DNA from 2 places in the Pedobacter sp. KBW01 genome. Region 2 is predicted to be linked to the other one. Evidence: riboswitches for the same ligand, from Rfam matches in the RefSeq annotation. Region 2 holds a riboswitch; the other holds the start of a gene.
The links. A riboswitch is a leader RNA that binds a small molecule or an ion and turns the genes downstream of it on or off. The one in region 2 is predicted to bind cobalamin.
Positions count from the first base shown of each region.

Region 1: another riboswitch for cobalamin. It lies ahead of metE (5-methyltetrahydropteroyltriglutamate--homocysteine S-methyltransferase); the one in region 2 lies ahead of DBR40_RS19835 (TonB-dependent receptor plug domain-containing protein).

Region 1 covers NZ_QAJQ01000028.1:34,036-40,252, forward strand. The annotation lists gene DBR40_RS23165 (alkaline phosphatase family protein) at 1-1,213, opposite strand, end outside; gene DBR40_RS23170 (family 16 glycosylhydrolase) at 1,456-2,277, shown strand; gene DBR40_RS23175 (Lrp/AsnC family transcriptional regulator) at 2,337-2,798, opposite strand; cobalamin riboswitch at 2,942-3,121, shown strand; gene metE (5-methyltetrahydropteroyltriglutamate--homocysteine S-methyltransferase) at 3,301-5,613, shown strand; gene DBR40_RS23185 (OmpA family protein) at 6,079-6,217, opposite strand, start outside.
Region 2 covers NZ_QAJQ01000020.1:190,768-196,984, reverse strand. The annotation lists gene DBR40_RS19850 (TonB-dependent receptor plug domain-containing protein) at 1-129, shown strand, start outside; gene DBR40_RS19845 (YncE family protein) at 149-1,252, shown strand; gene DBR40_RS19840 (PKD domain-containing protein) at 1,269-2,390, shown strand; cobalamin riboswitch at 3,030-3,224, shown strand; gene DBR40_RS19835 (TonB-dependent receptor plug domain-containing protein) at 3,323-5,188, shown strand; gene DBR40_RS19830 (DUF6580 family putative transport protein) at 5,227-5,820, shown strand; gene DBR40_RS19825 (ABC transporter substrate-binding protein) at 5,925-6,217, shown strand, end outside.

The DNA of each region.
Region 1 (6,217 bases), on a different contig from region 2:
TAACAAAACCGGTTTGTATCTCTTTAAAATCAGTTGGAAGGTAGCCATGGGTACCACCGCTGGCCGGAGCAAGCATATCGCCCGTGGCCGAAGCTCCAAAGCTGAAACCCTGATTTGCAGCAAGCGCTAAAACAGCTGTTGGATCGACTTGTGCTTTAGCAATCCCCTCTTTATCCAATACGTGGAAAGTTCTTTGGATGCCTTCCGGTAACTGGCTTAATGCTTTTTTTACCTGCTCTACGCTTTTTTTATCGTTTGGATCTTTAAGGTGTAAAAAGGCAGATCCACCGCTTTGCTGAAAGTAAGCTTTCCAGCCTTCTTTATTGGCATCATCGTAAAGGCCAAGCTTGTTTAGTACTACATTAGGTTTAAACTGTGTGTGGATATCAACAAAACCGTGGTCGCCGGTAATGATGAAAGTAGTGTTTTTGCTCATACCCGATGCCTCTACCGCATCCATAATGGTTTTAATAGCCACATCTGCCCCTACGATAGCCGATCTTACTTTATCTCCATCGCGGCCCTGCTCATGTTCAAAGTGATCTAAAAGTGCAATGTGCAATGCCAGGAAAGCTGGCTTATATCTTCTTAAAATATAGGCTGCCATGCGCGATTTATTCTGGTCGCTGGTATAAAAATCAACCGAAGCACCATATTCCTCGTTAAACTTACCTACCGCATAATCCTGTACTTCCTGAAAAAGCTCTTTAGGGTTCGATTCCAAAGACATGGCTTTAATCTCGTCTTTTTTCTCTCCTTTACCTTGTGGAAGAATTACATACTCAGGCAGGTTATACGTAATTGGCGCACCAACGGTAACCGGCCAGCTCACCCCTGCGGTTGTTAAACCTGCATCTTTAGCTGCTGTCCAGATGGTAGGTACTTTAATGTCTTTGTAATACCAGAACCACTTGCCCGAAATGCCCAGCGGTTCAACAGGTGTGTTATAATAAATACCATGTTTGGCTGGCAATACACCACTTACAATGGTGGTGTGAGAAGGATAGGTAACCGTTGGGAAACTGCCCCTTACGCCCTCTGCATATGCTCCGTTTTGCATGGCCTGGCGTACATTAATCATGCCCCATTGCGGATCTAAATAAAATTCGGGGCGTAAGCCATCTATACTAATCAATACCACATGGTTTTCTTGTGCCGATACATATCCCGCCGAAAGCCACAACAAGGCCATTAGGGCAACTATTCGTTTCATAAATCTTTTTTCGGCAAAGGTATTTGGACAGTATACCCTTTAAGTTTGGTGAACATTAAGAAAATGTTAAGCTTACAGGCCACAAGCAGCTTCCTACCTACAGGCCTATGCACCTGCTGCAACAGGTCATCCATATTACCCATAATATCTTTGTATTTTTCGCCCCATTTGTTAAGGATTTTAGCCCCTGCTTATTCTAAAAAAGGTACACCTTTATCCTGTAACCAAATTTTAAATGTATTATGAAAAACACAGTTTCAATTTTAATCGCCGTTCTACTTTTATCCTGCGCCAAGAAAAATGATGTTCCCGAAGTACCAACGCTTTCGCAAAAAACGGATCCATTTCTCCAAAAACCTTTAAAACCAGCCGACTTTATTCACCAGATGACTCCTGTTTTTGTTGATGATTTTAACGGCACAACAATCGATGCAACGAAATGGGCTTACAGGGCTGATGGAACCGTAAGGGGATATGCTACTGTTTCGGGCAATAAAACCATTTCGCTTGATGGCAAAGGAAATCTGGTGATACAAACGATTAAAGATACTGATGGAAAATATTATGTTGGGCAACTGTGTACCGATGGTAAGTTTGCCCAGAAGTACGGTTATTTTGAATGCAGGGCTAAAATGCAAAAATCGCTTGGTACACACTCCTCTTTTTGGCTACAAACAAATACAATGGGTTCACAGCCAGATAATGCACTTGCAGTGGGTGCAGAAGTTGATATTTTTGAATACCTGAAGCCGAATCCAAACGCCACTTACCATACCGTACATTGGGGAGGCTACGGTGCAACCCACAAAAGCGAAAGTAAAATTGTACCCAGCGAAACCATTAACGACAATAATTTTCACACTTTTGGATTACTTTGGAACAACGTAGAATACGTCTTTTTTGTTGATGGAACCGAAGTATTCCGCACAAGTAAAGGCCTGTCGGGTATTTCAGAATACATGATCTTAAGTACCGAATTAACTGGTTTTGGCGGCGACTACACCAAGGGCGTATATCCCGACGAGGTTGTATTTGATTATGTTAAAACTTACCAGTTTAAATAGGCATTTCAACAGGCTCAGTGTGGCAAACTTGTAGACAAACGAAAGAATGCCACAGCCCCTTAAAAATTAATGTTATGCGAATTTTTAATCTCGGCCATTACGAAAGTGCTGTGTGTACTCCCAATACTTTCTACTGAGCCGAGTTTATTGAAAACAAAATCCTGATAGTGTTTCATGTCCCTCGCATATACCTTCAAAATAAAATCATAGTCGCCAGAAACATTATAACATTCTGTAACTTCATCTATTTTTAAAATATCGGCCACAAAGTGGTGGCCGATTTTTCGGTCATGCTGTTTCAGTTTAATGTTACAAAAAACAATAAAGCCCTGGTTAAATTTCTCCGCATCCAGTATAGCGATGTATTTTTTAATATAGCCATTGTTTTCTAACCGTTTTACCCTTTCAAAAACCGGCGACGGCGATAAGTTTACCTGCGCTGCCAGCTCTTTTGTGGTGTAACTGGAGTTATTGCCTAAAATCTTCAACAGTAATAAATCAGTTTCATCAAGCTCGCTCATAGAATATTTTTCTTTTTTGCTGCCAAATCTAAGTACTCAAAAGCAAAATACACTAAAAAACAACACAAAAACAGCTGTTTAACCTTATTATTTCACAATCAATAGTTTTAATATCCACTTAACTACCTTTGAAAAGAATTAAAAACTGATTGTAAGCAAAAGAGTTCTTGTATATATTTCAATAACCGGAAGTGAAAAGGGAATCGTGTGTAAATCACGAACTGTCGCGCAACTGTAAGTAACATTTAAGATTTTATCAAAAACATCCATAGATGATAAAACGGTTACAAGTCAGGATACCTTTCTGTTCCGGAATTGACAATGCTTTCGCGATTGAAGCCTGATGTCAGACAAATGCTGTTACACTGGTACAAAACCTTTATGGGCTTGTTGTGCCCTGTTTCCGTGGCATTGCGCTCCTTCATACTTCCTTCCTTATTGCATTGCGAAATTAACAAGGGGCTTTTTACAATGATTATTAACCATTTAAAAAGTTGAAAAAATGCAAACCCACAACCTAGGCTACCCGCGTATCGGGAGCAACAGAGAACTAAAAAAAGCCAGCGAGCAATATTGGGCCGGCAAAATTACTTTGGCAGAGCTGCTGAGCAAAGGCCGTAACATTGCCGATCAAAACTGGAAACTACAACAAGAGGCAGGTATCGACCTGATTCCTTCAAACGATTTTTCTTATTACGACCAGATCCTGGATATGTCGCTAACCGTAGGCGCCATTCCAAAACGTTATAACCAGGTGGTACTGCAGAAAACCAATAACGAACTCGATTTGTATTTTGCCATGGCCCGGGGCTACCAGAAAGATGGTTTAGACATTACCGCCATGGAAATGACCAAATGGCTCGATACCAATTACCATTACATTGTACCCGAATTTTATAAAAACCAGGAGTTTAACCTTTTCTCAGGCAAAATTGTAAACGAATTTGTAAGGGCAAAACAACTGGGCATTAACAGCAAACCTGTAATTATTGGGCCTGTTTCTTACCTGTTACTGGGCAAAGAAAAAGAAACCGGTTTTGATAAAATCGACTTGATTAAGAAACTGTTACCGGTTTACCTCCAGATTTTAACAGAGCTGAAAGATCAGGGAGCAGAGTGGATCCAGTTCGACGAACCGTTTTTAGCGTTAGATATTAACGAAAAAGCCCGTGCAGCCTACAATTATGTTTATGCCGAAATCAGGAAACAATTTCCGCAGCTTAAGGTATTGGTAGCCACTTATTTTGAGGGCTTAAAAGATAACCTTGCACTGGCTACCGGCTTACCTGTACAGGCTTTACACATCGATTTGGTACGTTGCCCTGAGCAGCTGGATGAAGTACTAAATGCCATTCCGGCTACATTAAGCTTATCTCTTGGAGTGGTTGATGGTAGAAATATCTGGAAAAATGATTTTGAGCAATCTTTAGCCATCATCAAAAAAGCAGTAGCCCAACTGGGTAGCGACCGCGTATTGATTGCGCCTTCGTGCTCATTATTGCATTCGCCTTGCGATCTGGACCTGGAAACCAACGAGGAAACCCTTACCCCCGAAATTAAGCAATGGCTGGCCTTTGCCAAACAGAAAATTGATGAGGTGGTTACCCTCAAAGCATTGGCTGATGAAACCCCCGGTCAGGAGGCACTGACTAAACTCACTGAAAACAAAAACGCCATTGAAAGCCGCAGAACTTCTACGCTGATCCATAACACAACAGTAAAGCAAAGGGTAAGTGGCATTACCGATAAAGATGCAGAACGCGAAAATGCCTTTTCGATCAGGAAAAAGACACAGCAGGATATTTTAAAACTGCCGCTTTTCCCTACTACAACTATCGGTTCTTTTCCACAAACTACCGAAGTTAGAAACTGGAGGGCACAATTTAAAAAGGGAGAAATTACACCTGCCGAATACGATACTTTATTAAAAAAGGAAACCGAAGAAGCCATTCGCTGGCAGGAAGAAATTGGCATTGATGTATTGGTACATGGCGAATTTGAGCGTAACGATATGGTAGAGTATTTTGGTGAGCAGCTTAACGGCTTTACCTTTACCAAAAATGGCTGGGTACAGAGCTACGGTAGCCGCTGCGTTAAACCCCCTATTATTTATGGTGATGTAGACCGCCCTAAAGCCATGACGGTTTACTGGACAGCATTTGCGCAATCGTTAACCCCAATCCTTGTAAAAGGCATGTTAACCGGTCCGGTTACGATATTGCAATGGTCTTTTGTACGTAACGACCAGCCGAGATCAGTTACCTGTAACCAAATTGCACTGGCTATCCGCGATGAAGTGGTAGACCTCGAAAATGCAGGAATAAAAGTCATTCAAATTGATGAGCCAGCCATACGCGAAGGCCTTCCGTTACGCCAAACAGATTGGCAGGCTTACCTGAAATGGGCGGTTACGGCCTTTAAAATTTCGGCAAGCGGTGTAAAAGACGAAACGCAGATCCATACTCACATGTGCTATTCGGAGTTTAACGATATTATCCAAAATATCGCCGATATGGATGCCGATGTAATTACAATTGAATGTTCGCGTTCGCAAATGGAACTGCTTGATGCCTTTGCCGACTTTAAATACCCGAACGAAATTGGGCCTGGTGTGTACGATATCCACTCGCCAAGGGTACCTTCAAGAGCAGAAATGGTGCAGCTTTTGGAAAAAGCGAAAGCTGTGGTTCCTGCCGATCAGCTTTGGGTAAACCCTGATTGTGGATTAAAAACCCGCCATTGGGATGAAACCAAAAAAGCACTGATTGAAATGGTGGCAGCAGCCCAGGAAATGCGCGAAGAGGTATTGGCGTAATTGAGTTTTGAATGATTGAATTAGGTTAAGGCAGATCCTTCGACAAGCTCAGGATGACAACTCAATTTATTACCATGTAAAACAAAAACCATATCAGACATATAAGTTTCATATAAGTACAATTACCCTTACATGAGCTTATATGTCTTAAATGGTAAATAAATTGCAATCGTGTCTTCGTTCCAACCTTTAATATTCTTACATGTCTTAGGTGGTGAAATAAATTGGCAACCTTAAATTAAGCCTGTAAACAAAGGTTAATATAGCCTGTTTCTTCGGAATTGCTTCGATAACATGTGAAGAAAATCCGTAGGAGTTCCGAAATTAATTAGTTGTTAATAAGGAGAAAATATAAACCCTATGGTTATGGTGTATTTAGAATAATTGCTAAAAAACGAAGCCATGCAAACAAGGGCTTTTTAGTCTATCCCTAACGCTAAAAGCCGCTTGCTGCACAGCAACGTTTTATAATTTTACAATCTTAAATTCGGTTCTCCGGTTTAACTGGTGTTCGGCTGCTGTACATTTTACACCGTTAGCACATTTATTAAGCAGTTGCGATTCGCCATAACCTTTAGCAGTAATCCGGTTCGGGGCAATGCCC
Region 2 (6,217 bases):
TCTTACCACCAAAGCAGATTCTTCATCAATGCCGAAATCAATAATGTTTTTAACCAGTATTACGATGTGGTACTTAACTATCCAATGCCTGGTCGTAACTACCGACTTACTTTATCCGCTAATTTTTAAACCAATTTAAAATCACGATATGAAATACAAATTACACCACGTTTTAAAACTAACCGGCTTTTTGCTTTTAACAGCCCTGGCATTTGCCTGTAGAAAAGATACCCCGGTAGATGAAGACGCTGAACAGGGAGCCAAAACCCCATCATTAACCGTAAAGGGCTTATATGTTTTGAATGAAGGCAACTGGGGTTCTAACAAATCATCTTTAGATTACTATAGCTATGATGATGGGAAATACACGAGGAATATATTTGGCGCAGCCAATCCGGCTGTTACTTTAGGCCTGGGCGATGTGGGTAACGACATCAAAATTTACGGCGCTAAAATGTATGTTGTTGTAAACGGAAGCAATAAAGTAGAAATTTTAAATGCCAGCAACGCAAAGCAGGTGGCTAAACTGGATATCAACAACCCGCGTTATGTTACCTTTTATAAGAATTTCGCTTATATCACATCTTATGATGGCTATGTAGCCGTAGTAGATACCACTGCTTTGAGTACCATTAAAACTAAAATAACGGTAGGTAATCAACCCGAAGAAATGGCGGTTGTAGGTACCAAACTCTATGTGGCCAATTCTGGTGGTTACAACTATCCAAACTACGACAGAACTGTATCGGTAATTGATTTAACAACCAATACCGAGATTAAAAAAATTGATGTTGCCATTAACCTTCACCATTTAAAAGCCGATAAGTATGGTGATGTGTATGTGATTTCGAGAGGTGATTATGCAGCCATTGCTTCGTCGCTGTATGTAATCGACACCAAAACCGATGCTGTTAAAAAGAACTTCAATGTTCCTGTTAGCGACTTCTGGATTAATGATGATGACGCTTACCTGTTTTCTTACAGCTACGCTACCTCAAAATCAACCTACGTGAAACTTAACGTAAAAGATGAAACAGTTGCAAGTAATAATTTTATAACCGATGGTACTGAAGCTTCAATTACACTCCCTTATGGCATTGCAGTAGATCCAACATCAGGAGATATTTTTGTAACCGATGCCAGGGATTATGTTACTCCAGGTACCATTTACTGTTTCGATAAAGCAGGCAAAAAGAAATTTACGTTTACCACCGGCGATATTCCGGCACACATTGCATTCTTATTTAAATAACATAAACACACACAAAATGAAAAAATCAATAAACTATGCCATGGTTTTCTGTCTGTTCTTATTCAGTTGTAAGAAAGATAACGTACTCGGGCCTGATGTAAATCTACTGGTTAAAACAGATGCAGTACAAGCTAAGGTAGCGGTAGCAACCAATTTTAGCGCAGGTACAAACAATGGCCAGGCTTTTCAGCACGAATGGAAATTAGATGGCAAAGTGGTAAGTACCATTTACAACTATAACTTTACTGCCACAAAAGCCGGTACTTATGTTTTAGCGTACAAGGGTTATAACGAAGCTGGCGAATTTACACATACTTACACCATTACCGTTCCGGTTCCGGTGGTTGAGATTACACCTGCAAGCAGCAAATTTATTAGCCGGATTTTAGATTATTTACCTGCACCAGGGCAATTTGTAAACGAAACTTTAGGTAAACCAGAACAGGCGCAGAAATTAATTGGAAGTACCACTAACTTAATCTCTTTAGGTGGCTTTGGTGGCTACATTATTTTCGGTTTCGACCACTCGGTAGTTAATAACACAGGTAACGATCTTGCCATTTATGGTAACCCATCAGGTGCTCCTTATCATTTTTCTGAACCAGGCGTTGTAATGGTTAGTCAGGATAGCAATGGTAATGGCCTTGCTGACGATGAATGGTATGAATTGGCCGGAAGCGAGTACACCAAAGCTACAACCATTAAAAACTATGAGATTACCTATACCAACCCTAAAGCGTTTGCAAATGTAACCTGGAAAGATAACCAGGGAAATAGCGGCGAAGTGAAGGTTAATAATTTTCACAAACACAATTTTTACCCTGAATTTGCTGCAAATCAGGAAACAATTACGTTTAAAGGTACCTTATTACCGCCATCAACAGGTAAGGTAGGTAGTATTGTGATCAGTTCTCCTTTTGATTGGGGCTATACCGACAGTTATTCTACAGGCGATGATTACAAAACCAATCTGTATAACAGCTTCGATTTATCGTGGGCGGTTGATAAAAGCGGAAACAAAGTTGATTTAAAAACAATCGATTTTGTTAAGGTGTATACTGGCCAAAGTGCCGATGCAGGTAGCCTTGGAGAAATTTCTACTGAAGTTAAAGGTGCAGTTGATTTAGGGATCAAATAAATACGAGCATCTACCTATAAATAACGTCTCAATAAAAGAAGGCCTGCCTGGTGCAGGCCTTTTTCGTTTACATCGTTTTTAATAAATACTAACAAGAGTTAATCTGCATCTGGTTAGTTTAAAATATTTTCTTGCAAGACTCAAAACGTATCGAATTACATACAAATCATATCAAAAAAGACTGAAATCATGTCATGCAAGACCCAAAGCGTATTTAATTACATACAAAAAGTATCAAATTACACTGAAGAAGTATCATGCAAGACTCAAAACGTATCGAATTACATACAAATTATATCAAAGAAGACTGAAATCATATCACGCGACACTCAAAATGTATTGAATTACATACAAAACATATCTAATCATAATGAATTTGTATCAGGCTAGTTGGTTTCGGTAATTCGCCTGATACGTTTAATATTTAGTCATAAGCGCTTAGTCTTTATTTTATCTGCGTTCATCATTAAATCTGCGCGAAAATGGTTAGCGAATATTTCCCGCTGATTACACAGTAAAGGTCGCAGATTTAAAAGGTGATCGTCATTTCTCGATAACGGAAAAATTGCTCGTTTAGATCACAGGAAAAGCCCTGGTGCTAATAAATTTTACATTCTATTGTTGTTGTATTTTTTTTATTACATTTGCGGCGCTTTTGGTTTCCGGCATTACATCCGGAATTAAAAGGGAATACAGTGTAAATCTGTAACTGTCCCGCAGCTGTAAGCTCTGTAACGGTTTTTCTATTCTTTCGCCACTGCTCCGGCTCGCCGGAATGGGAAGGCAGAAAACCGGGAGTAAGTCAGAAGACCTGCCTCTAGCATTAATTTCGTAGCTTTCGGGGATTGAAGCTGGGTTTTGAAGTACTTAACGTTTACGTATTTTCATTTCTTTTTACAATCTGTTGGCTATAGGTAAAACTAACCATCAAAATGAACAAAACAACAATTTTAGCCGCTGCTGGTTTAGGTCTGGCGCAGCTAATGATTAGCCAGTTGGCTAATGCGCAGCAAAAAGACACTTTGCAGCTTAAAGATGTGGTAATTTCTGCCACCAAAAACGATCAAAAACAATCACAAACCGGTAAAGTGGTTAGCATCATCAGCAGAGAGGTGTTGGAGCGCAGCAACGGAAAATCATTACCCGATTTATTGAATGAGCAAGCTGGTATCATCATCAGCGGTGGAAACAGCAGTCAGGGTAAGGATAAGAGTATCTTTTTCAGGGGCTCGGCTAGCGGTTATACGTTGGTATTAATTGATGGAATTGTACAGAACGATCCTTCAAGTATCAGCGGAACATTCGATTTACGTTTATTCTCAATCGATCAGATTGATCATATCGAAATTTTAAGAGGTGGCCAGTCTACCATTTATGGTTCAGATGCAGTAGCAGGGGTAATTAATATTGTAACCAAAAAAGGCGGACCAAAAGGAAATACCATTTATGGTGTAGCCAGTGCCGGAAGTTTTGAAACGTATAAAGGAACAATTGGCTTGAATGGTGGTGTTGAAGGTTTTTCTTACAACATTAACTATACACACCTTAAAACCGATGGTATTTCGGAAGCGGTAGCGCCGGCAGGCAGCACAGCCGAATTTGATAAAGATGGCTTTAAAACGGATGGGGTTAATGCTAATTTCGGTATTCAACTGGATAAGCGCCTTTCTGTTAATCCGTTTTTACGTTATTTCTATGGTAACTATAAAATAGATGAAGGCGCTTTTGCTGATGGTTTACCAGCCAATAATTCGATATTGAAGCAGTTTAGCGGAGGTTTTAATGCCGAATACAAACTCAATACCGGAAAAATTACTTTAAACTATAGTCACGAAAGCAACTCGAACGATGTAAATTCGAGCTTCATGGGCTTTGCCAGTAATTTTGTAAATTACGGTAAAATGAACCTGATCGATTTATTCTACAATCAGAAATTGGGTAATAAATTAGATTTATTAGTAGGTATCGATAACCGCAAAACAAAACTGATTACCAATTCAAGCAATCCGACAACCAACATTTTTGCAGCTTATGGATCGTTGTTTTTACACGATTTAAGTGTGTTTAACCTTGAGGTAGGCGGCCGTTACAACAAACACGATCAATATGGCGAAAACTATACTTACTCGGTAACCCCAACCATCAATATCATTAAAGAAGTGAAGTTGTTTGGAACGGTATCTACAGCGTTCAAAGTGCCTAGCTTAAACATGCTTTTCGGACAATATGGAGCTAATTTAAACCTGAAGCCAGAAAAATCGCAGAACTACGAAGCAGGTGTAAACCTGAGCTTTGCCGATGATCAGTTTAGCTTGCGTGTAGCTGGTTTTAAACGCGATTTAACCGATGCTATTGTTTACACTACAGGTTATATTAACCAGGGAAACCAGAAATTTAAAGGAGTAGAGGTAGAGCCGGCAGTTAAGTTTAGTGTATTTAATGTTAATGGTTATTATGCTTATGTTGAAGGAAATACCGGAACTGTAGATTTCCTGATCCGCAGACCGAAAAATACTTTTGGTATTACAGCGGGTGCACAGGCAACTCAAAACTTATACATCAGCGCCAATTACCGTTACTTTGGTAAACGTTTCGATACCAATTTTATATCTTATTTAAACGAAGAGCTGCCATCGTATAAATTGCTAAATGCTTACGTAGAATATGCTTTGGCTAAAAAACGCGTAAAAGTATTCTTTGATGCCAAAAATATCCTGAATGCAAAATACAGTGAAATTATTGGCTACAATACACCTGGCTTTAACTTTAATACAGGCGTAAGTTTTAATATACGCTAATAAAAAATTAACTTTGCTTAAATAATAACCAAAATACAATGTCTCATTTAAAGTTTAATCCGCGCACCTTAATACTGCTATTAATGATATTGGTGATTACGGCTTTCCGTTTACTGGTAACATTTAATTCAGATGAACTGAAATTTGCTAATTTCTCCTCAATCGGAGCGGTTGCCTTATTCGGTGGTGCCTATTTTAAAGATCACGCCAAAGCTTTTGCTTTTCCGTTGTTGAGTTTGTTTTTAAGCGACTTTATTTTAGCTTCAACCATTTTCAGTAAATACAGTGGGGGTTCATTTTTGTACCAGGGCTGGTATTGGACCTATATTGCTTTTGCGTTAATGGTTTTAGTAGGTAGAATTCTGCTTAAAAATGTAAACGTGGTAAATTTATTGGCCTCAACATTAACTATTGTGCTTATCCACTGGTTGGTTACCGACTTGGGTGTTTGGATTAATAATCCGGCATATACCCAGGATTTAGCAGGTTACTGGAACTGTTTGGTTAAAGCTATTCCATTCGAAATTAGATTCTTAGAAGGAACAGTTATTTATGGAGCCTTACTTTTTGGCGCTTTCGAGATTTTAAAAGCAAAATATCCGGTATTAAAATTAGAAGCACAAGCTGCATAATAATACCTTTTAAAAATAGAAATCCTCTTTTGACTCAGTTCAAAAGAGGATTTTTTTTAACTTAGAATATTCAATTACATTTTACCTTTTCCATTTTACATCAAATGAAAGTCGTTTCTTTTTTACCCGCTGCCACAAAAATGATTTACGATATGGGCCTTCAGGATTACCTGCATGGTGTAACCTTCGAATGTCCGAAAGAAGCAGCAGATCAACCCAAGGTAGTACGCTGTATCCTGGAAGGTAAAAACTATTCGAGTATAGAAATCGACCGGATTTTTTCTGCATCCAAAGCACAGGGCAAAAGTCTGTATTGGGTAGATGATGCACTTCTGGAAAGCATTGCGCCTGATGTTGTATTTACGCAGGATATTTGCGAAGTATGCAACATAGATAC